Regions from separate parts of the Janthinobacterium sp. 64 genome, predicted to be linked through region 2. Evidence: riboswitches for the same ligand, from Rfam matches in the RefSeq annotation. Region 2 holds a riboswitch; the other holds the start of a gene.

Region 1 (11,070 bases), 2.8 Mb from region 2:
TGCGCCACCACAAAGTGGCTGACGGGGCCATTGCCATCGTCGCGCACGGGAGCGACGAACAGCTCGCTCCAGTAGCTGCTGCCATCCTTGCGAAAATTGCGCACGATGGCCTTGCCTTCGCGCTGTTCGCGCAGGGCGGCTGTAATCTCATGCATGTCTTGCCGCCCTTGCTCGGGACCTTGCAAGTCTTCCAGGCGCTGGCCGATGACGTCGCCAGCCGCATAGCCGGTGATGCGCTCGAAGGCGGGATTGACGTATTCGATCAGGTAGCCCGGCGCGTCGGCGCTGCACAGGATGATGGCATTGGCCGATACTTCGATGATGCGTTCGCGCAAACGCAGCGACTTTTCAGTGTGCATGCGCGCGGCGATGTCTTCGGACAGGCGCAAATTGGCAAACTGCAGCGCCGCCGTGCGCTCGCCCGTGATGCGGGTAATCACGGAATTGCGCGACACGAGCTGATACACATAGGCGGCTGCCAGCAGGCTCGACAGCAGGCCACCCAGCAGCACATACAGCGAGCCGCGATGGTTCGCATCCAGGCCCATGCCTTTGGCCGGCAGCAGGGCAGCGCCCAAGGTGTGACCGCTGGCGTGATACTGCAGCAGCAGCCGGGTGCTTTCCGACTCGATCTGGCGCGCCGAGGCGTAGCACAGGGCCGTCAGGCACAGCCCGACCGCCAGCGTGATCAGGGCCGAGGTGGAAACGGAAATGGAGATGCGTCTGAAAAATGATTGCATGATGGCGTCCGGTAAGCAGCGCCGGCGCCGATCCGTGATCCGGCAGCCCTGGCAGTGATTGACTGTAGGGCGTGCGGCAGATTGCCGTCCGTTCGCTACCGAACGGACGGCAATGCCAGAAAGAAATATAGTCGGGTCACTGTGCCAGCGCTGTGTTACGCTCCAGCATATGGCGCCCCTCGTTCGGACGTCTTTCATCGATCCCCTAGCTGACGACTGGAAAACAGGAAAACTGCCCATGTCGAGTCCGCATGCCCAGCTGCACAACCCGAATCAAAACCATTTGCTTGCCGCCATGCTCGACGCCGATTTCGCGCGCCTGGCCCCCCACCTGGAGCAAGTCTCCATGTTGCTCGGTGACGTGATCTACGATTCGGGCGACAAGCTGCAGCATGTGTATTTCCCCACCACCGCCATCGTGTCCATCCACTACCTGCTGGAAAACGGCGGCTCGTCGGAAATTGCCGGCGTCGGCAATGAAGGCGTCGTGGGCGTGTCGCTGTTCATGGGCGGGAATTCGACGCCGAGCCGCGCTGTGGTGCAGACGGGCGGCGTCGGCTACCGGCTCAAGGCCCACCTGCTGATGGAAGAATTCGACCGCGCCGGTCCCGTCATGCGCTTGCTGCTGCGCTATACGCAAGCGCTGATCACGCAAATGTCGCAGACGGCCGTGTGCAACCGCCACCATACGGTGGAGCAACAATTGTGCCGCTGGCTGCTGCTGACCATGGACCGTCTGCCGAACCGCGAGCTGACGATGACCCAGGAGTTGATTGCCAACATGCTGGGCGTGCGCCGCGAAGGCGTGACGGAAGCGGCCGGGCGTTTGCAGACGCGCGGCTTCATCAGCTACCGTCGCGGCCATATCTCCGTGCTGGACCGCGCCGGCCTCGAAGGCCATGTGTGCGAATGCTATGGCGTGGTCAAGAAGGAATTCGCGCGCCTGCTGTCGGACGTGCGCCAGCGCTAGGGTTCCTGATCTCCGCATTTCCCTCTTATCGTTGTCACAGCCCAGGCTACCTCATGCAATCTGTTGAAAACATTCCCCCGCGCGCACCGTCGCGCTGGCCCATGGCGCTGGCGTTTTCGTTCAGCGCCATCGTGCTGCTGGCCATCGGCCTGCTGGCCTGGCGCGCGCCGTTCGAGACGGCCTGCGTCATCGATGCGCTGGTCTTCTTGCTGCTGATGCTGCTCGTGGCGCTGTACCGGCGCACCTTGGCGGCCAGCCTGCCGCGCCAGCTGCTCAAGGCGGGCGCCTTGCAGGATGCGATTTTCAACAGCGCCAATTTCTCGTGCATCGCCACCGATGCGCAGGGCGTGATCCAGATTTTCAACGTGGGCGCCGAACGCATGCTGGGCTATGCGGCGAGCGACGTGGTCGACAAGCTGACGCCGGCCGGCATTTCCGACGCGCAAGAAATTGTCGCGCGCGCGGCCGCCCTCAGTGCCGAACTCGATACCGTCATCACGCCTGGCGTGGAGACGCTCGTGTTCAAGGCCACGCGCGGTATCGAAGACATCTACGAATTGACGTATATCCGCAAGGATGGCAGCCGCTTCCCTGCCATCGTCTCCGTGACGGCCTTGCGCGATGCGCAAAGCAAGGTCATCGGCTACTTGTTGATCGGCACGGACAACACGGCGCGCAAGCAGGTCGAGGCGGAACAGGCCTTGCTGGACCAGCGCCTGCAGGAGCAGCAGGCGTACACGCGTTCGCTGGTCGAGACCAACAATGCCGAGCTGAAAAAGGCGCGCCAGGTGGCGGAAAAGGCCAACCGCGCCAAGTCGGAATTCCTGTCGAGCATGAGCCATGAGTTGCGCACGCCGCTCAATGCCGTGCTGGGCTTTGCGCAGCTGATGGCCTCCGACGTGCCGCCACCCACCGTGCCGCAGCAGCGCTCGATTGAACAAATCCTCAAGGGTGGCTGGTATCTCTTGCGTTTGATTAATGAAATTCTCGACCTGGCCATGATCGAATCGGGCAAGGTCACCTTGTCGCAGGAAGCCATGTCGCTGCTCGACGTGCTGCAGGATTGCCAGGCGATGATCGCGCCGCAGGCGGAAAAGCGCGGCATCCGCATGCAATTTCCCCGCTGCGGCGAAGCTTACTTCGTGCATGCGGACCGCACGCGTGTGAAACAGGTGATGGTCAACCTGTTGTCGAACGCCATCAAGTACAACCAGAGCGGCGGCGCCGTCACCGTCGACTGCAGCCAGCGTGGCGGCAAGGTGCGGGTCAGCGTGCGCGACAGTGGCGCCGGTCTCGACGCGGGCCAGGTGGCCCAGTTGTTCCAGCCATTTAATCGCCTGGGACAGGAAAACAGCACGGAAGAGGGCACGGGCATCGGCCTCGTCGTCACCAAGCAATTGGTCGAATTGATGGGCGGCACCATCGGCGTCGACAGCACGGTCGGCGTGGGCACCACGTTCTGGTTCGAGCTGGCCGCCAGCAGCGCACCGGAACTGGTGCTGGGCGACGGCGATGCGCTGCCGCAGGTGCAGGTGCCGCAGGAAAGCCAGCGCACCTTGCTGTACGTGGAAGACAATCCCGCCAACCTGGCGCTGGTGGAGCAATTGATCGCCCGCCGCAGCGATTTGAAGTTGCTCACGGCCATAGATGCGCACCTGGGCATCGACCTGGCGCGCACGTATCAGCCGGACGTGATCTTGATGGATATCAACCTGCCCGGCATCAGCGGCTATGGTGCCCTGAATATCCTGCATGATGACCCGCTCACCAGTCACATTCCCGTCATGGCCCTGTCCGCCAACGCCGTGCCGCGCGACATCGAGAAGGGCCTGGAAGCGGGCTTCTTCCGCTATCTGACCAAGCCCATCAAGGTCGTCGAATTCATGGAGGCGCTCGACGTGGCCCTGCATCATGCAGCCGCGCACGGCCTGGCCGACGACACTCACACAGTACGCTAATTCAGCATTTAATTTTAGGAATACCGCCATGCTTCAAGCCACCGAGATCCTGAACGCCAGCATCCTCATCGTCGATGACCAGGAGGCCAACGTCATGCTGCTCGAACAGGTGCTGCGCAACGCCGGCTATACGCGCATCACCTCCACCATGGACCCGCAAGCCGTGCGCGCGCTGCACCAGCAGCACCGCTACGACCTGATCCTGCTCGACTTGCAGATGCCGGAAATGGATGGCTTCGAAGTCATGGAAGGCTTGCGCGACATCGAGGCGGGCAGCTATCTGCCCGTGCTGGTGATCACGGCCCAGCCGGGCCACAAGCTGCGCGCGCTGCAAGCGGGCGCCAAGGACTTCGTCAGCAAGCCCTTCGACCTGGTGGAAGTCAAAACACGCATCCACAACATGCTGGAAGTGCGATTGCTGTACCAGAAACTGGCCGAATACAACAAGTCGCTGGAGCAGATGGTGGAAGAACGCACGGCGGAGCTGCGCGAAAGCGAAGCGCGCTTCCAGCGCTTCACGGAACTGTCGTCCGACTGGTACTGGGAACAGGATGCGCAGGGCAACCTGACGCGCTTTTCCGGTCCCGTGGCTGAAATGCTGGGCATCGGCAGCGAAGAGGAGCCGCAGCGCTGGAACGCGGCCGAACGTGCCTTGCTCGACGCAAAAATTGCCGCGCGCGAACCGTTCCTCGACTTCATCTACAGCCGCGCCAACCTCGACGGCAGCACGCAGTATCTGCAGGTCAGCGGCGAACCGATGTTCGACAATGGCAGCCGCTTCATCGGCTATCGCGGCATCGGCCTCGATGTCACGGAGCGCTTGCGGGGAGCGTGATTTATACTTGGTGTCATCGACATCGACAAGGAAAGCATCATGGCTGACAAATCTCCCTCCTACTGGTTTCCCGCCAAGACCTATGGCTGGGGCTGGGGTTTGCCCATCACCTGGCAAGGCTGGCTGGTATTCCTGGCCGCGCTGGCGCTGTTCGCCTGCGGCGCCTTCCTGTTCCCGCCGCAAACCATGTTCGTAGGCTACATCGTGTATGAAGTGGCCATCGTTGCCGCGCTCATTTTCATCTGCCAGCTGAAGGGCGAACCGACCGCCTGGCGCTGGGGCAAGAAGAAGTAGGTCGATGCACAAAGACGACAGCTGCAAGAAATCATCTGGCCACGCGGCGTGAACCGCGTATAATTGGCTCGCTGCCGCAAGGCGGCAAACGCTAGGGGTCCTGCCTTTCGCTGTGGAAACACGGTGCAAGCGCGGGTGAGAAATACCCTCCGAACCTGATCTGGATAATGCCAGCGAAGGGAAGCTTTAGGATGAACGCACCCCGCTTTTCCGCGTGCGCGCAGCCGAACCTCCTTAGCTGGCTCCAGGCTTAAAAATAGTCTAGCCAAGGAGCCAAAATGAACGCCAACCCGAAATTCCTCTCCGCCACCGCCACGGTCGACGAAGCCGCCATCGCGCCGCTGCCCAATTCGCGCAAGATCTATGTCGAAGGCAGCCGCCCCGACATCCGCGTGCCCATGCGCGAAATCAGCCAGTCCGATACGGAAGCGTCGTTCGGCGGCGAAAAGAATCCGCCGATCTACGTCTACGACACCTCCGGCCCGTACACGGATCCGGACGTGAACATCGACATCCGCTCGGGTCTCGATACGCCGCGCCTGCCGTGGATCATGGAACGTGCCGACACGGAAGAATTGCCCGGCCCGACCTCCGATTACGGCATCGCCCGCCTGGCGGACCCGAAGCTGGCCGAGCTGCGTTTTAATTTGCACCGCAAGCCGCGCCGCGCCATGGCCGGCAAGAACGTGACGCAAATGCATTACGCGAGGCGCGGCATCATCACGCCGGAAATGGAATTCGTCGCCATCCGCGAAAACATGCGCCGGCAAGAGTATTTGCGCGAACTGCAAGCCTCCGGCCCCATGGGTGAGCGCCTGGCCGAGCTGATGGGCCGCCAGCATCCGGGCCAGTCGTTTGGCGCCAGCATCCCGCAAGAAATTACGCCTGAATTCGTGCGCGAGGAAATCGCCCGCGGCCGCGCCATCATTCCCGCCAACATCAACCATCCGGAAGTCGAACCGATGATTATCGGCCGCAATTTCCTCGTGAAAATCAACGCCAACATCGGCAATTCCGCCGTCACCTCGTCGATCGGCGAGGAAGTGGAAAAGATGACCTGGGCCATCCGCTGGGGCGGCGACAACGTGATGGATCTGTCCACAGGTAAACATATCCACGAAACGCGCGAATGGATCGTGCGCAACAGCCCTGTGCCGATCGGCACCGTGCCCATTTACCAGGCGCTGGAAAAGGTCAATGGCAAGGCCGAAGATTTAACTTGGGAAATTTTCCGCGATACCCTGATCGAGCAGGCCGAGCAGGGCGTCGACTACTTCACCATCCATGCAGGCGTGCTGCTGCGCTATGTGCCGATGACGGCCAAACGCTTGACGGGCATCGTGTCGCGCGGTGGCTCCATCATGGCGAAATGGTGCCTGGCGCATCACCAGGAATCGTTCCTGTACACGCATTTCGAAGACATCTGCGAAATCATGAAAGCGTATGACGTCTCGTTTTCACTGGGCGACGGCTTGCGCCCCGGTTCCATCTACGACGCCAACGACGAAGCGCAGCTGGGCGAACTGAAAACCCTGGGCGAGCTGACGCAAGTGGCATGGAAGCACGACGTGCAAGTGATGATCGAAGGCCCCGGCCATGTGCCCATGCAGCTGATCAAGGAAAACATGGACTTGCAGCTGGAACAGTGCGGCGAAGCGCCGTTCTACACGCTGGGACCGTTGACCACCGATATCGCGCCCGGCTACGACCACATCACCTCCGGCATCGGCGCGGCCATGATCGGCTGGTATGGCACGGCCATGCTGTGCTACGTGACGCCGAAGGAACACCTGGGCCTGCCCAACAAGGCCGATGTGAAAGACGGCATCATCACCTACAAGATTGCGGCGCACGCGGCCGACCTGGCGAAAGGCCATCCGGGCGCGCAAATCCGCGACAACGCGCTGTCGAAAGCGCGCTTTGAATTTCGCTGGGACGACCAGTTCAACATCGGCCTGGACCCGGACAAGGCGCGCGAATTCCACGATGAAACCCTGCCCAAGGATTCGGCCAAGGTGGCGCATTTCTGCTCCATGTGCGGCCCGCATTTCTGCTCGATGAAGATCACGCAGGAAGTGCGCGAATACGCGGCCGGCATGGGCATCGCGGAAGACAAGGCGCTCAAGCAGGGCATGGAAATCAAGGCCATCGAATTCATCAAGAACGGCGCCGAGCTGTACCGCAAGGTCTGAAGGAGGGCGTGATGACTGCATTGATATCCATCACGCTCAACGGCGCACCGCACCAGGTGCCGCCCGGGCAAACCCTGGACCAACTGATCGCCGCGCTGTCGCTGGAAAACCAGGCGCTGGCGCTGGCCGTCAACCGCAATGTGGTGCCGCGCAAGGCGTGGCCGGGGCAGGTTTTGCAAACCCAGGATCAAGTGGAAATAGTCCGCGCCATCGGCGGCGGCTGAACTAAGGAAAAAGCAATGAACAGTAATAACAACGACCTGCTGACCATCGCAGGCAAACAGTATCAATCACGCTTGCTGGTCGGTAGCGGCAAGTACAAGGACTTGCCGCAGACGCGCGAAGCGACGGACGCGGCCGAGGCGCAGATCATCACGGTGGCGATCCGGCGCGTGAATATCGGGCAAGACCCGAACGCGCCCAGCTTGCTCGACGTCGTGCCGCCGGACCAGTACACGATACTCCCGAACACGGCCGGCTGCTACAACGCGAAAGACGCCGTCTACACCCTGCAGCTGGCGCGGGAGCTCCTGGGCGGGCGCAATCTGGTGAAGCTGGAAGTGCTCGGTGATGAAAAGACCCTGTTTCCGCACATGCCGGAAACCTTGATTGCGGCCGAAGCGCTGGTTAAGGATGGCTTTGACGTGATGGTTTACTGCAGCGACGACCCCATCCAGGCGAAGATTTTGGAAGACATCGGCTGCGTGGCCGTCATGCCGCTCGCTTCCCTGATCGGCTCGGGCATGGGCATTTTGAATCCGTGGAATCTGTCGCTGATTATCGACCAGGCGAAAGTGCCCGTGCTCGTCGATGCCGGCGTGGGCACGGCGTCGGATGCGGCCATCGCCATGGAACTCGGTTGCGATGGCGTGCTGATGAATACGGCCATTGCCGGCGCGCGCGACCCCGTGCGCATGGCGCGCGCGATGAAGCTGGCCGTGCGGGCCGGGCGCGAAGCATTTTTGGCGGGCCGCATGCCGCGTAAATTTGCCGCCTCGCCGTCGTCGCCGATGGCGGGCCGGCTGGCGTGATGGCGCCGATGCGTCTGCCGTGTCGTCCGGTTGTGCTGGTGTTTGCCGGCCTCGACCCTTCCGGCGGCGCCGGCCTGGCCGCCGATATTCTGGCCATTGCCGCGCAGGGCGCGCATGCCTTGCCCGTCATCACGGCGCTGACGGTGCAGGACAACGACAGGGTTTTTGGCGTGCAGGCGGTGGCGCCGGAATTGCTGCGCCGCCAGGCGCTGGCCCTGATCGACAAGATGGCCATTCACGCCGTCAAGATCGGCATCCCCGGCAGTGCTGCGAATGCGGCCGTCATTGCGCAACTGATCGCGCAATTGAAGCTACTCCAGCCCGATTTGCCTGTCGTGCTGGACCCCGTGCTGGCCAGCGGCCATGGCGACGTGCTCAGCCGGGACGATGCCGTGCTGGCGCTGGCGCCCTTGCTGCCGGTGACGACCGTCATCGTGCCGAACGGGCCGGAAGCGCTGGCCCTCGGTGGCGCAGAAAACTTGCGCACGCAAGGTTGCGCCAATGTGCTGGTGACGGGCGGCCATGGCGACGGTGAGGAAGTGCTCAACCGTTGGTTTGATGCCGAGGGCGGCGAGCGCGAGTGGCGCTGGCTGCGCTTGCCCGGCGAATTTCACGGCAGCGGCTGCACCCTGGCGTCGGCCATCGCGGCGCGCCTGGCGCAAGGCGTGCCGGTGCAAGAGGCGCTCGATGGCGCGCAAGCCTATTGCCACGCGGCCCTGGCCGGCGCGTATGCGATAGCGCCAGGCCAGCTGATGCCGCAACGATTTTTTACCTAAGGAAAACATCATGCGTGGACTGTATCTGGTCACCCCGAACTGGGACGACACCGACCGCCTGCTCGACGTCAGCGAGCAAGCCCTGCAGGAAGGCGTGGCCCTGCTGCAATACCGTCACAAGAGCGCCGAGGCGGAGCAGCGGCGCGAGCAGGCGGGCGCCTTGCTGGCCCTGGCCCGCAAGTATGGCGTGCCTTTCATCATCAATGACTTCATCGAGCTGTGCGAAGAGCTCGATGCGGACGGCGTGCACGTGGGGGGCACGGATGCGTCCGTGGCGCAGGTGCGCGCGCGCCTGGGCAAGGACAAGATCGTCGGCGCCTCGTGTTATGGCGACATGGCCCTGGCCCGCACGGCCGAGGCGGGCGGCGCCAGCTACGTGGCCTTCGGCGGATTTTATCCTTCGCTGGTGAAAAAGTATCCGGTGACCACGCCTCTCGATATCGTGCTGCAAGCCAAACGCGAGATCGCCTTGCCCTGCGTGGTGATCGGCGGCATGACGCCGGAGAACGCGGCGCCGCTGGCCGCGCGCGGCGCCGACATGGTGGCGGCCATCACCAGCGTCTACCAGGCGGACGATGTGGATATCGCAGTGCAGCAATTCAATCGATTATTTGCAGCATGCGCAGGGGAATGGAAGGCTGATTTGGGCGAATAATCGGCATATAATAAGAGCATCATTCATTACCGAGGTCCCCCACCCATGAGTCAGCCAGCCGCCGCGAAACGCCTTATCCTGATCGTTGACGATGACCAGCTCCTGTTGGAATTCCTCGGCGAAGTCCTGCGCCATGCCGGCTACGAGACGGCCCTGGCCCATTCGGCCGAAGTGGCGCTGCAGCTGATCGCCCAGCGCGAGCCCGACCTGGCCTTGCTCGACATCCACATGCCGGGCATGTCCGGGCTGGAACTGGCCAAACGCCTGCATGGCGAAACGGCCGTGCCATTCATGTTCCTGTCGGGCAGCGGCGACAGCGAATCGGGCAAGCAGGCGGCCGCCTACGGCGCCGTCGGTTACGTGGTCAAACCCGTCGACGAAGGCCGTTTGATGCCTGCCTTCGAAGCCGGTCTGGCGCGTGCCGATGAAATCCGCCAGCTGCGCCGCACCGAACTGAACCTGAACGCGGCCCTGGCCGCCGGGCGCGAAACGAGCCTGGCCGTGGGCCTCTTGATGGGCAAGTTCCAGACGGACCGCAACACGGCTTTCGAAGTGCTGCGCGACCATGCCCGCTCCAGCCGCCGCAAGATCAATGAAATCGCCAGCCAGCTGCTGCTGGCCGAGGAAACCCTGAACGGCTTGCACGGCGCCTTCCTCAACCGCGCGAAAGCCAAGTAAACGTTTCAACCATACACAGGACACACATGAAAACCAAAGCAGCGATTGCATGGAAGGCGGGCGCGCCTTTGACCATCGAGGAAGTCGACCTGGCCGGCCCGCGCGAGGGCGAGGTACTGGTCGAAATCAAGGCCACGGGCATTTGCCATACCGATTACTACACCCTGTCGGGCGCCGATCCGGAAGGCATCTTCCCGTCCATCCTCGGCCATGAAGGCGCCGGCGTCGTCGTTGACGTGGGCCCGGGCGTGAAAAGCCTGAAAAAGGATGACCACGTCATCCCCCTGTACACGCCGGAATGCCGCCAGTGCAAATTCTGCCTGTCGCAAAAAACGAACCTGTGCCAGTCGATCCGCTCGACCCAGGGCCGCGGCCTGATGCCGGACGCCACGTCGCGCTTTTCCATCGACGGCAAGCCCATCTTCCACTACATGGGCACCTCGACCTTTTCGAACTACATCGTCGTGCCGGAAATTGCCCTGGCCAAGATCCGCGAAGACGCGCCCTTCGACAAGGTGTGCTACATCGGCTGCGGCGTCACCACCGGCGTGGGTGCCGTGCTGTTTACGGCCAAGGTCGAGGCGGGCGCCAACGTGGTCGTGTTCGGCCTGGGCGGCATCGGCTTGAACGTGATCCAGGCTGCGAAAATGGTTGGTGCCGATAAAATCATCGGCGTCGACATCAACCCGGCCCGACAAGCCATCGCGCGCAAGTTCGGCATGACGCATTTTGTCAACGCCAACGAAGTGGAGAACGTGGTCGACACCATCGTGCAACTGACGGACGGCGGCGCCGATTATTCGTTTGAATGCATCGGCAACACCACCACCATGCGCCAGTCGCTTGAATGTTGCCACAAGGGCTGGGGCCAGTCCATCATCATCGGCGTGGCGGCGGCCGGCCAGGAAATTTCCACCCGTCCATTCCAGCTGGTGACGGGG
Region 2 (11,070 bases):
AGCCTGGCGCGGCTGAAAAGCGGCCTGTTCTGGCGCACCTTTTTGCTGCTGGGTACCTTGACCACCGTCAGCATGATCACCTGGATCGGCATGATTTCCGTCATCCAGCGCGAGCCGCAGGCGCAGCAGATTTCCGCCCAGATCATTTCCGTCGTCACCATCACGCATGCGGCCCTGACGCACTCGGCGCCCGAGCTGCGGCGCGAGCTGCTGTTCGACCTCGTCAGCAATGAAGGCATCCGCATCTTCTCGCTGGAAGAGGACGACCGCATCGAGCCGCCGCCCGACAATTACCTGATGCCCGAGATCGAGGCGCAGGTGAAAGCCAAGCTGGGCAAGGACACGCGCTTTTCCGCGCGCGTCAACGGCGTGGCCGGCTTCTGGGTCAGCTTCAAGATCGACGACGACGAGTACTGGCTGATGCTGGACCGCGAGCGCCTGCGCGGCCTGACGGGCTTCCAGTGGCTGGGCTGGGCCAGCCTGGTGTCGCTGCTGTCCCTGCTGGGCGCGGCCATCATTTCCAGCCTGATCAATCTGCCGCTGTCGCGCTTGACGGCGGCCGCGCGCGACATCGCCAAGGGCAAGCAGCCGGCGCCGCTGCCGGAAAAAGGCCCGATCGAAATCCTCGAGGCGAACCGCAGCTTCAACCAGATGGTCGATGACTTGAAACAGGTGGAATCGGACCGCGCCGTGATTTTGGCGGGCATTTCGCACGACTTGCGCACGCCGCTGGCGCGCATGCAGCTGGAAGTGGAAATGGCCAACCTGTCGGACGAGGCGCGCGAAGGCATCCAGTCCGATATCGGGCAAATGGACGCCATCATCGGCCAGTTCCTCGACTATGCGCGGCCGACGGAAGCGTCAACCTTCACGGATGTCGACCTGAGCGGCTTGCTGCTCGACATGACGCGCGAAGCGATGCGCCTGCCGGACGTGAAGATCAACGCCAGCATCGCCGAAGGCGCGCATGCGATGGGCAACCCCACGGACTTGCGCCGCGTGCTGAACAACCTGATCGAGAATGCGCGCCGCTATGGCAAGACGCCGGGCAGCGACGTGACGGAAATCGATATCGCCTGCCATCTGCGCACCAGTCACGGCGCGAAAAAGGTGATCATCGAAGTGCAGGACCACGGCACCGGCGTGCCGGCAGAAAAGATCGAGCAGCTGATGAAGCCGTTCACCCGCCTCGACACGGCGCGTGGACAGGCGAATGGCGCCGGCCTGGGCTTGGCCATCGTCGACCGCGTGCTGCTGCGCCATGGCGCCGAATTGCAGGTACGCAACCGCGAAGGCGGCGGCCTGGCGTTTCAGATCAGCTTGCCAGCGGCGTAGGTCGGCTTAGCGCAAGGCGCGTAAGCCGACACCACCAGCGGCCTTGGCCAACAATGTTGTCGGATTACGCGAGGCAAAGCCTCGCTAACGGTCATGGTGTAGCCGTGCGCCGCCACCCATGAGGATGAAAGAAACTGGCGGTGGAAGGCGGCGGAGCGAGATCGCGAATGTTTTTGGCGGGATAAGACCCCGACGCTAACGTGACCCGCCGAACTGACTCGTACCCCGGATTGCCTCTTACAGAGCGCACGTTAATCAGGCCGTTGGCGACTTGTCGCCTTCAGGCAAATCAGTTCAGCATCCGTCGCCTTCCACACTAAAAGTGTAGCTCAATGGGAGGCATCATGGAACTGGAAACACTACACAAACGCGTGATCGGTCTTGATGTGCATCAGGCGCAAATTACAGCTTGCGCAATCATTGAAGAGGCCGATGGTACAACCCGGCTGGAGCAGCGGCAGTTTGGCGCCTTCAAGCGTGATCGGCGCGCGCTGGCCGAATGGGCGCAAGCGCTGCATCCAGATCAGGTCGTCATGGAAAGCACAGGCATCTACTGGAAGAGCCCGTATGCCGCCCTGGAAGCGGTCGGCATCCATGCCTGGGTCGTCAACGCCCGCCACGTCAAGAACGTGCCTGGTCGCAAGACCGATGTCGGCGACGCCCACTGGCTGGCCACGCTGGCGCGTGCCGGCCTGCTGCGCCGCTCGTTCGTGCCGCCAGCCATGTTGCGCGAACTGCGCCTGGTTGCACGGCAACGGCAAAAACTGGTGGGACATCTGGCGTCAGAAAAGAACCGCCTGCACAAGGTACTGACTGACGGCGGCATCCGACTCGGCGTCGTCGTCAGTGACTTGCACGGACAATCGGCACGCGCCATGGTCAAGGCGCTGATCGCCGGTCGGCCCACGCATGAGGTACTCGACTGCGCCAGCGGGCGCCTCAAAGCCAGCCGGGAAGAATTGTTCGATTCGCTGCAAAGCGAGCTGACCGGCAGCCATCGCTTCGTATTGCATGAACTGATGGGACACATCGAGGAAATTGAGGAGCGCATCGCGCGTTTCGACGCCTATCTGCTGCAGGGACTGGCTGGAGAACAGCATGCGCTCGCTTCGCTGCAGACATTGCCGGGCGTCGACCTGATCGGCGCGGCCATGTTGCTCGTCGAGATCGGTACCGACATGCAGGCCTTCGGCAGCGCTGACCGGCTGGCATCCTGGGCAGGCATTTGCCCGGGCAACAATGAGTCGGCAGGCAAACGCCAATCGGGCCGCGCGCGCAAAGGCAACCCGTATGTGCGTCGGCTGCTGTGCGAATTTGCGCATGCCGCCAGCCGGACCACGTCCGTCTTCAAATCAAAATTCCAGGCACTGGTGATGCGGCGCGGCCACAAGCGTTCTATCATTGCCATTGCACACAAACTGCTGCGCACCGTGTTCTGCATGCTGCAACGTGGCGAGCACTACCGCGACAGCGCCACCGACTACGAAGCGCTCGCGGTGCAACGCAATGCACCGCGATGGATCAAGGCACTGACGAAATTCGGATTCATCGCGAATCCAGTCTGACGTATCTCTGCCGTTGCATGCCTTGACCAACGATGGTCAGGCAGGCACGCGTCCCGAACACCGTTTCTTTCACGTTAATCCGACCTACGCCGCCGGACCGCGGTCAAGCGGACGCCTGCTCCTGCACCAGCAATTTATTCATCAACAATTCCGTCGCCCCGTAGCCGTACAGGGAATCGCTTTCCATGCCCGGCGTGTCGAAGGGGATCGATTCTTCACGGTTCAGCTTGGCAGGGTCGGCGTCCGCATAACTGGCGCGCCAGGCGCGCTGCAGGGATTCATTGCGGCGGATAAAGGCCGGCATGGGCCAGTCGTCGCGCTCCCAGTGCGGGCTGTCGCCCAGCAGGGGCCAGCGCTCGTTGAGCAGGGCCATGTCGCCCGTGCGCAGGCGGCGCACGGCCTGTTCCGGCCGCAAGCCTTCCAGTTCTTCCAGCGCAGGCAGGCTGTCGCGCTTCGGCCCGAACATATACGCCAGCATGATGCGCCCGGCAGGCGCCCGGCGCGCCACCACGCCGACGGCATAGCCGCCGCCCGGCAAGGGCACAGCAAACCAGCTGCCTTCCCGGTATGGTAATGATTTCATTTCTGCAAACTCCCCCAAAATCGTGTTCGGGGCACAGTCTACGCGAAGCAAGTGCTATGTGGCGCATGGTACGCCACAGCAACAAACCAATAGTTACCCTATTTTCTCGTCATAGTGATACTGAGCAACAATCGGCCCCGCCTTGAACAGCGCTTCCTTCATGGCCGTATCCAGGCGCGCGTCGCGGCGGCGCATCCATTCGAGCAGCATGGCCGCTTCCTTGCGGCTGGTGTCGCCCGCATGCGCGAGCACGCGGCGCAATTCCGGGTCCGTGCACGCCTCGAAACGCTGGCTGTTCAAGTCCAGCGCCTGCAGCGCGGCGATGGTGGCGCCGATGGCGCGGTGCATGTCGAGTGCCGTGGCCGGCAAGCCCGATTCTTCCAATGGGACGGTGGTCATGCGCATTCCTTTTCGCGTGGTGGAGACATCGGCTGCATTCTCCACCGCGCGGGCGAAAAGCTCAAGCGTCCACGACACGATTCCACCCGTTCGGCCATAATCATGGCTCAGCAACAGCCTAAACCTCAGCGGCAGGAGCCCCATGTTCAATTTCGACTTTTACAATCCGACGCAAATCCTCTTCGGCCAGGGCCAGATCGCCGCCATTGCCGGCCTGATCCCGCCGCAGGCCAGAGTGCTCATGACCTACGGCGGCGGCAGCATCAAGCGCAACGGCGTCTACGATGAAGTCAGGGCGGCGCTGGCTGGCCATACGGTGCTGGAATTTGCCGGCATCGAACCCAATCCCAGCTACGAAACCCTGATGCAGGCCGTGGCCATGGTGAAAAGCGAGCGCATCGATTTCCTGCTGGCCGTCGGCGGCGGCTCCGTGGTCGATGGCACCAAGTTCATCGCCGCCGCCGCCCTGCACGACGGCGTGGCGTGGGACATCCTGGCCAAGGGCGGCAGGATCGTCGAAGCGGCCCTGCCCTTCGGCACCGTATTGACGTTACCGGCCACGGGGTCCGAAATGAATGGCTCGGCCGTGATCACGCGCAAGGCCACGCAGGAAAAGCGCTCGTTCATGAGCCGCAAGGTGTATCCAAAATTCTCCGTGCTGGACCCGTCGAAGACCTTTACATTACCGCTGCGCCAGGTGGGCAATGGCGTCGTCGATGCGTTTGCGCATGTGATGGAACAGTATTTGACCTATCCCGTCAACGCGTCCGTGCAGGACCGCTTCGCCGAAGGCATTTTGCTGACCCTGATCGAGGAAGGCCCGAAAGCCCTGTCGCAGCCGGACGATTACGACGTACGCGCCAACGTGATGTGGAGCGCCACCCTGGCCTTGAACGGCCTGATCGGCGTGGGCGTGCCGCAAGACTGGTCCACGCACGCCATCGGCCACGAGTTGACGGCCTTGTACGAGCTCGACCATGCGCAAACCCTGGCCATCATCCTGCCCAGCATGCTGCGCGTGCGCAAGCAGGCCAAGCGCGCCAAGCTGCTGCAGTACGCGGCCCGCGTCTGGGGCCTCGATGGCGGCGACGAGGATGGCCGCATCGAGGCCGCCATCGCGCGCACGGAATTCTTCTTCCGCCACATGGGCGTCAAGACGCGCCTGGCCGACTACGGCCTGAACCATGCCAGCGTGGACGCCGTCGTCGCCGCCCTGGAAGCGCACGGCATGACGGCGCTGGGCGAACAGCGTGAAATCACGCCCGCCGTCAGCCGCAAGGTGCTGGAACTGAGCCTGTAGATTCCATACACACTGTTGTAAAACGGTCAGCGGGGTGGGACAGCTGGCCGTCGTTCATGCTAAGCTGTCAGTTCGCTAGGGGTCCTGGAGCAGTCATCCGGGTGAGAGATACCCTTCGTACCTGATCTGGATAATGCCAGCGAAGGAAAGCGCAAAGTACCTCCCTCCTTTGATAGCTCCTGCGTTGGCGCCAGCCGAACAAGCAGCCTGCCGTGCTCTTTACCGAGTCGGCTTGAACCACGAGCAATCTATGTCCACACCGAATTTATCTGTTTCTGTATTGACCCTGGCGATCCTGCATGCATTTGCCGCACCGGCCTTTGCCGCGAATGACACCGCCGAAGCGCCGGCCGACACGCAAAGCATGGCCGAAGTCGTCGTCACGGCCAGCAAGGCACCGGCCGCCAAGCGCGCTTCCGTGGGCGGCTTTGCCGACGCGCCGCTGCTGCAGACGCCCGCGTCCGTCACCGTCATTTCGCAAAAAGACATGCAGGATTTACAGATCCGCAATCTCAGCGACGCCGTCAAGCTCGACGCCAGCATCAACGATTCCTACAACGCCGTCGGCTATGCGGAACAGTTCACCATCCGTGGCTTCAAGCTCGATACGAACTCCAGCTACCGCAAGGATGGCGTGGCCATTCCCGGCGACACGCAAATTCCGCTGGAAAACAAGGAACGCATCGAAGTGCTGAAGGGCCTGGCCGGCTTGCAGGCAGGCGTGGCCGCGCCGGGCGGCGTGATCGACTTCATCGTCAAGCGCCCGACTAGCGCGCCGCTGCGCACGGTCACCGTGGAAACGCGCGAACGGGGCACCCTGTACGGCGCCGTCGACCTGGGCGGCCGCCTGGAAGACACGCGCTTCGGCTACCGCATCAACGTGGCGGCCGAGCGCCTGCGCTCCTACATCAAGGGCGCCGACGGCAACCGTAAATTCATTTCCGGCGCCTTCGACTGGCAGATTTCGCCGCAAGCGCTGTTGCAACTCGATGCCGACTACCAGGACAAAGCGCAGGCGACGGCGCCCGGCTTCCAGTTGCTGAGCAATGGCAGCCTGCCCGCCAACGTCAGCGCCGACGCCATGCTCAACAAGCAACCGTGGACACATCCCGTGGAAACCGTCACCAGCAACATCGGCCTGCGCTTCCAGTACGCCTTCAATGACGACTGGCGCGCCACCGTGTCGGCCAACCAGCACTCGTTCAAGCGCGACGACTACACGGCCTATCCGTATGGCTGCAGCCCGGAAGGCTGGATGCCTGTGTTCTGCAGCAATGGCGATTTCTCCGTGTGGGACTTCCGCAGCCTGGGCGAGACGAAAAAACCGCTGAGCGCGCAAGCCATGATCCAGGGCAAGTTCGCCACCGGCAGCCTGCGCCATGAAGTCACGGTGGGCGTGTCGTATTTCAACCGCAAGGACCGCGCCGGCAAGTACGTGTATAAGGAAGTGGGCATCAGCAATATCTACCGCCCCGTCATCGTTGCGCCATCGCCGGCTTCGACTGGCCCCGTGCGCCTGGTGCGCGACGACAAGGAAAAATCCGTCTTCGTGCAGGACATCGTCAGCCTGGCGCCGAACTGGAAGCTGCATGGCGGCTTGCGCCATATCGACGTCGATGGCTACCAGTATGTGCTCAAGGCCGACACGGAAATCCGCGCCAGGCACGACTTCCTGCTGCCCAACGTCTCGCTCGTCTACACCCCGCTCGACAATGTGTCCGTGTATGCGGCCTATTCGCAGGGCATGGAGCATGGCGGCACGGCCAGCATCTATGAGAATAACGCCAACGTGGAACTGTCGCCGAGCCGCTCGAAGCAGATCGAATTGGGCGTGAAGATGGATGTGACGCCGGACTTCATGCTGGCGGCCAGCCTGTTCCAGATACGCAAAGGTCTCGAATATGTGAATGCCGAGAATTATTTCGTCCGCAATGGCCAGGCCCAGCACCGCGGCCTGGAATTGTCGGCCCAGGGCAAGGCAACAGCCAACTTGAGCCTGGGCGCGTCCGTGACGGCCCTGAACAGCCAGCAGTCGGGCACGAGCGATGTGAATTACGATGGCAAGCGCGTACCGAACGTGCCCGCCTTCAAGGCGGCCGTACATGCGGACTACGCCGTGCAGCAAATGGCGGGCTTAAGCGTCAATGGCAGCTGGGAATTTGCCAGCAAGAAAGCGTTTGAGTACAACAACACCACTTTCGTGCCGTCGTACAACGTGTTCAACCTGGGCGCCGCCTACGCCATGCGCGTTGCCGGCAAGACAGCCGTGCTGCGCGCCGCCGTCAACAACGTGGCAGACAAGTTCTACTGGCGCGACGTGACGCCGGAAGCAGGTGGCTACCTGTTCCCGGGCGCCAGCCGCACCTTCAAGCTTTCCGCGCAGTTCGACTTTTAATTGAGGGAAATGGCAGGCGCTGCAGCTAGCGCCTGCTGCAGCAAAGGCGTCGCCTGTTCCAGGCGCGCCTCCAGGCTGTCGTGCAGCACGTGGTACACAATGCCGCGCGCGTCAAGCTCGTCGAGCAGGTAGCGGTAGATCAGCTGGCGCACGGTTTCCGACTCGCGCTGCAAGCCGTCGGCTACCCACGGGCTGTCGGGCGCCGTCACCAACGTCAGATCGTACCGCGTGGCATCGGCCAGCGCCGCCAGCTGCGCGTCGGCGCCATCAAAATAATGGCGGCTGTAGACGGCCGTCATCAGCGGCGTCGTGTCGCAAAACAGGAAGTTGCGCGCTTGCGCAGTGGCTGCCGCCTCGCGCTCGACTTGCGTGCGCGCAATGCCATACTGGTCGGCCGCGACGGGCACCCTGCCCTCGGTCTCGACAAATTCACGTAAATATTCCGGTACCCAGACGCTGCCATAACGCTCGGCCAGGGCGGCCGCCAGGGTCGACTTGCCCGACGATTCCGCGCCCAGGATGGCCACGCGCACGCAATGCGCCATCACTTGAGGACCATCGCGCCCGGCGCGGCCGGTGCCGATTTTTTCCACGCCAGCAAGCCGATGATGGCCATCACGACGAAGAAGCCATACAGCACGGCCGTCAGGGTCAGGCCCTTGTGCAGGTACAGCCAGACATACAGCACGTCGACGACGATCCAGGCGATCCAGTTTTCCAGCTTCTTGCGCGACAACAGGAATTGGCCCACCAGGCTGCCTGCCGTGAGAAAACCGTCCGCGTGGGGCACATCCGTGTCCGTCGTCGTCAGCAGCCAGGCGATCAGCAGGAAACCGATCAGCCAGCCCGCGGCGCAAGCCAGCCAGCCGCGGCCGTTCAGGCGCGTCACGGGCAGCGTCTTGCCGCCGCTGGCTGGATGCAGCCACTGGTACCAGCCCCAGAACGAGACGCTGATGAACAGCAGTTGCAAAGCCATGTCGCCGTACAGGCGCGACTCGAAAAACACGACACCGTAAGCGGCCGAGGAAATGATGGCGAACAGCCACGCCCAGTGGTTCTGGCGGATGTTCAGCGCAACGGTTGTCAGTGCCAGGACAAAGGAAATCAGTTCAAGCGGCGTGGTGGCAAAACCCAGCAGGAGAAGCGTATCGTTCATGGGAATCGTGATGAGGCTGGTGGTGCAGTATGCAATACCAGCCCTGAATAAGCAAGATTGCCCGCTCAGTGCGCTTAGGCGAAGCCGCCCTTGACGGCGCGCGCCAGCGAGCGCTGCACGATCAGCTTGTGGAAAGGCCGGATCACCAGGATGTAGGCGCGCCCCACCGCATTATGGCAATGCACGACGCTGGACATGGTGATGCGGCCATGCGGTCCCGCGTCGCGGTGGCGCAGCACCGACAGGCGAAAATCGAGGTGGCTGTCATCCTCGCCCACGATGATTTCATCGTCGCTGACGGCAAAGATGCGGAAGATGCCGATGCGCTTGCCTGGCCGGGCTTCCATCTGCTTTGCCGTGCGGATACCGAAGCGCGCCACGATGGCGTCGCGCACCACCATCAGCTTGCGCGCCCAGCCCGGCTGGCTGCCCAGCAGGATGCGCGCCAGGCTTTCCATATCCATCTGGCGCGCCTGCGCAGTCGGCAAGTCGACGGCATACGCATCGGCCAGGTTGCTGCCAGCATAAAGCGGGGCGATGCTGGCGCCGGGTGGCATGGCCACTGCGCGTACAGCGTTGTTCATCTCTTGCATGTGCTCTCCATGTGTTCAGTGATAACATGGTCATCATACACGACAATGTGAACAGCGATAACATAGAATGGCAACAACGAGCACCTATCATCACGGCAACTTGCGCGACACCCTGGTCGCCACCGCCATCGCGCAACTGGCGCAGCAGCACGACGCCGCCCTGTCGCTGCGCGAACTGGCGCGCACGGTGGGCGTGTCGATCGCCGCCGTGTACCGCCACTTCCCCAGCAAGGAAGCCTTGCTGGCCGACGTGGCGGCGGCCGGCTTCGCCAGCCTGATTGCCAAATGGGAGACAGAACTGCCGCCGCAGGGCAGCCTGCCCGCCGAGCAGCGCTTTCAGCTGCTGGGCCAGCAATACATCGAATTCGCCCTGGCCGCGCCGGCCCACTACCGGCTGATGTTCGAGCACCAGGACGTGCGCCAGTTCCCCGCCCTGCAGCAAGCGGCGCAAGCATGCTTCCAGTATGTGCTGCAGACGGCTGGCGCGGCCGTGCGCGAAGCGGGCCTCGATGCGCGCTGGGACAAGGCCGCCGCCAGCGCCGGATGGTCGCTGGGCCATGGCTACGTGATGCTGCTGCTGAGTGGCCGCCTGGCCATGGCCGACGGCGGCGACGAGCTGTCGCCAGCGATGGTGCCGCGCTTTTTTCAGTTGCCGGTCGAGGCGCTGCGGCAGGCTGCCTTGCCTGGCGGGACCACCGCCATCCAGTCAAATTGAAGCAGTTATCGGCAGGCGCCACCTTCAGGAACTTTCATGCACAACATATCGATAGATGCACTCTCCGTGATTGCCAGGCAATGCATGGCCGTGACGTGCCTGCAACGCTTTTGCCAGCGCTTTGACATTCAGCATCCGGCCCTCTCAGCGTTCACCGTGCATGTGTGGAAAGTGGCGCAGGTCGGGCCTGGGGATTTTGCGGCCTGGGAAAGCGGCTTTGCGTCCTTGCCCGTGACGGGCATGGGCGATCCCTGGCCGGACGAGGTACGCATGGCCATGCCCGGGCACCTGCTCGGCGCGCTGGAGCAACTTGTACAGCATGTGCTGGAAACGAGCGCCTGTACCTGGCATGGCGATGACCTGCCGGCAAGTCGGCGGCAGCTGGAAGCCGTCTTTGCCATCTGCATCCGGCACGACGTGGCCGCGCCGCAGCTGGAACACTATGTGCAGCACGATGCGGCGCTGCGCGGCGGCTGGGGACCAGTACTGACGGACGCAGAAGTCCGCGCCTGGCAAGCCTTGCTATAGCGCTTACGCCAGCAGGCTTTGGCGCACCTGTTCGAGCAGGCGCTCCTCTTCGTCCGTATCGGCATCGACTTGCGTGACCACGGTCCAGAACGGCGCGCACGTCTTAATCTGCTCGAAAGCATGGCTCGCTTCCAGCCGCACCATGGTTTTCCTCAGGCTGTGCAGATAGCCCTCTTCTATGGCGTCGAGCAATTCGTCATCGGCAGCGTCGATCAGCTCGCGCAGCGCGCCTTCGATCCCTGCATGACCCTCTTCCCACAACTGGCCAATTTCAGGCACATCGGCTTCCATGCACTCGTTCGACCAGTCCGGCGGGTAGCCACCGCGCTGCCGGTTATCGGGATCGGTGTCAAAGCTCAGCGAAATGGAGGGAAACGATACGGCATTGAAGGCAAAGGCTGAAAATGCCTGATCCTTGAATGGGGACGCGCCCAGCAGCGCCAGCGATGCGTTGGCCAGCCTGAACCAGCTTGCTTCAACGTCATAGGCCGCTTCAAACGC

Evidence for each region. Region 2 has a riboswitch for thiamine pyrophosphate ahead of CLU91_RS07985 (TonB-dependent siderophore receptor). Riboswitches for the same ligand answer to the same signal wherever they lie in the genome.
Region 1: it holds a riboswitch for thiamine pyrophosphate, as region 2 does, so the genes downstream of both, thiC (phosphomethylpyrimidine synthase ThiC) here and CLU91_RS07985 (TonB-dependent siderophore receptor) in region 2, are expected to answer to the same signal.

What each region holds. Positions count from the first base shown of each region.
Region 1 covers NZ_PHUG01000001.1:4,592,717-4,603,786, forward strand. Annotated here, with positions in the region: gene CLU91_RS20220 (putative bifunctional diguanylate cyclase/phosphodiesterase) at 1-740, opposite strand, end outside; gene CLU91_RS20225 (Crp/Fnr family transcriptional regulator) at 979-1,710, shown strand; gene CLU91_RS20230 (PAS domain-containing hybrid sensor histidine kinase/response regulator) at 1,764-3,668, shown strand; gene CLU91_RS20235 (response regulator) at 3,697-4,503, shown strand; gene CLU91_RS20240 (hypothetical protein) at 4,543-4,797, shown strand; TPP riboswitch at 4,881-4,996, shown strand; gene thiC (phosphomethylpyrimidine synthase ThiC) at 5,076-6,989, shown strand; gene thiS (sulfur carrier protein ThiS) at 7,010-7,213, shown strand; gene CLU91_RS20255 (thiazole synthase) at 7,229-8,020, shown strand; gene thiD (bifunctional hydroxymethylpyrimidine kinase/phosphomethylpyrimidine kinase) at 8,020-8,796, shown strand; gene thiE (thiamine phosphate synthase) at 8,807-9,451, shown strand; gene CLU91_RS20270 (ANTAR domain-containing response regulator) at 9,497-10,129, shown strand; gene CLU91_RS20275 (S-(hydroxymethyl)glutathione dehydrogenase/class III alcohol dehydrogenase) at 10,156-11,070, shown strand, end outside.
Region 2 covers NZ_PHUG01000001.1:1,817,368-1,828,437, forward strand. Annotated here, with positions in the region: gene CLU91_RS07960 (sensor histidine kinase) at 1-1,335, shown strand, start outside; gene CLU91_RS07965 (IS110 family transposase) at 1,680-2,900, shown strand; gene CLU91_RS07970 (Imm26 family immunity protein) at 3,004-3,483, opposite strand; gene CLU91_RS07975 (ferritin family protein) at 3,577-3,882, opposite strand; gene CLU91_RS07980 (iron-containing alcohol dehydrogenase) at 4,025-5,182, shown strand; TPP riboswitch at 5,250-5,347, shown strand; gene CLU91_RS07985 (TonB-dependent siderophore receptor) at 5,433-7,577, shown strand; gene CLU91_RS07990 (AAA family ATPase) at 7,574-8,122, opposite strand; gene pnuC (nicotinamide riboside transporter PnuC) at 8,122-8,733, opposite strand; gene CLU91_RS08000 (DUF2867 domain-containing protein) at 8,808-9,326, opposite strand; gene CLU91_RS08005 (TetR/AcrR family transcriptional regulator) at 9,394-10,041, shown strand; gene CLU91_RS08010 (hypothetical protein) at 10,078-10,569, shown strand; gene CLU91_RS08015 (DUF4303 domain-containing protein) at 10,573-11,070, opposite strand, start outside.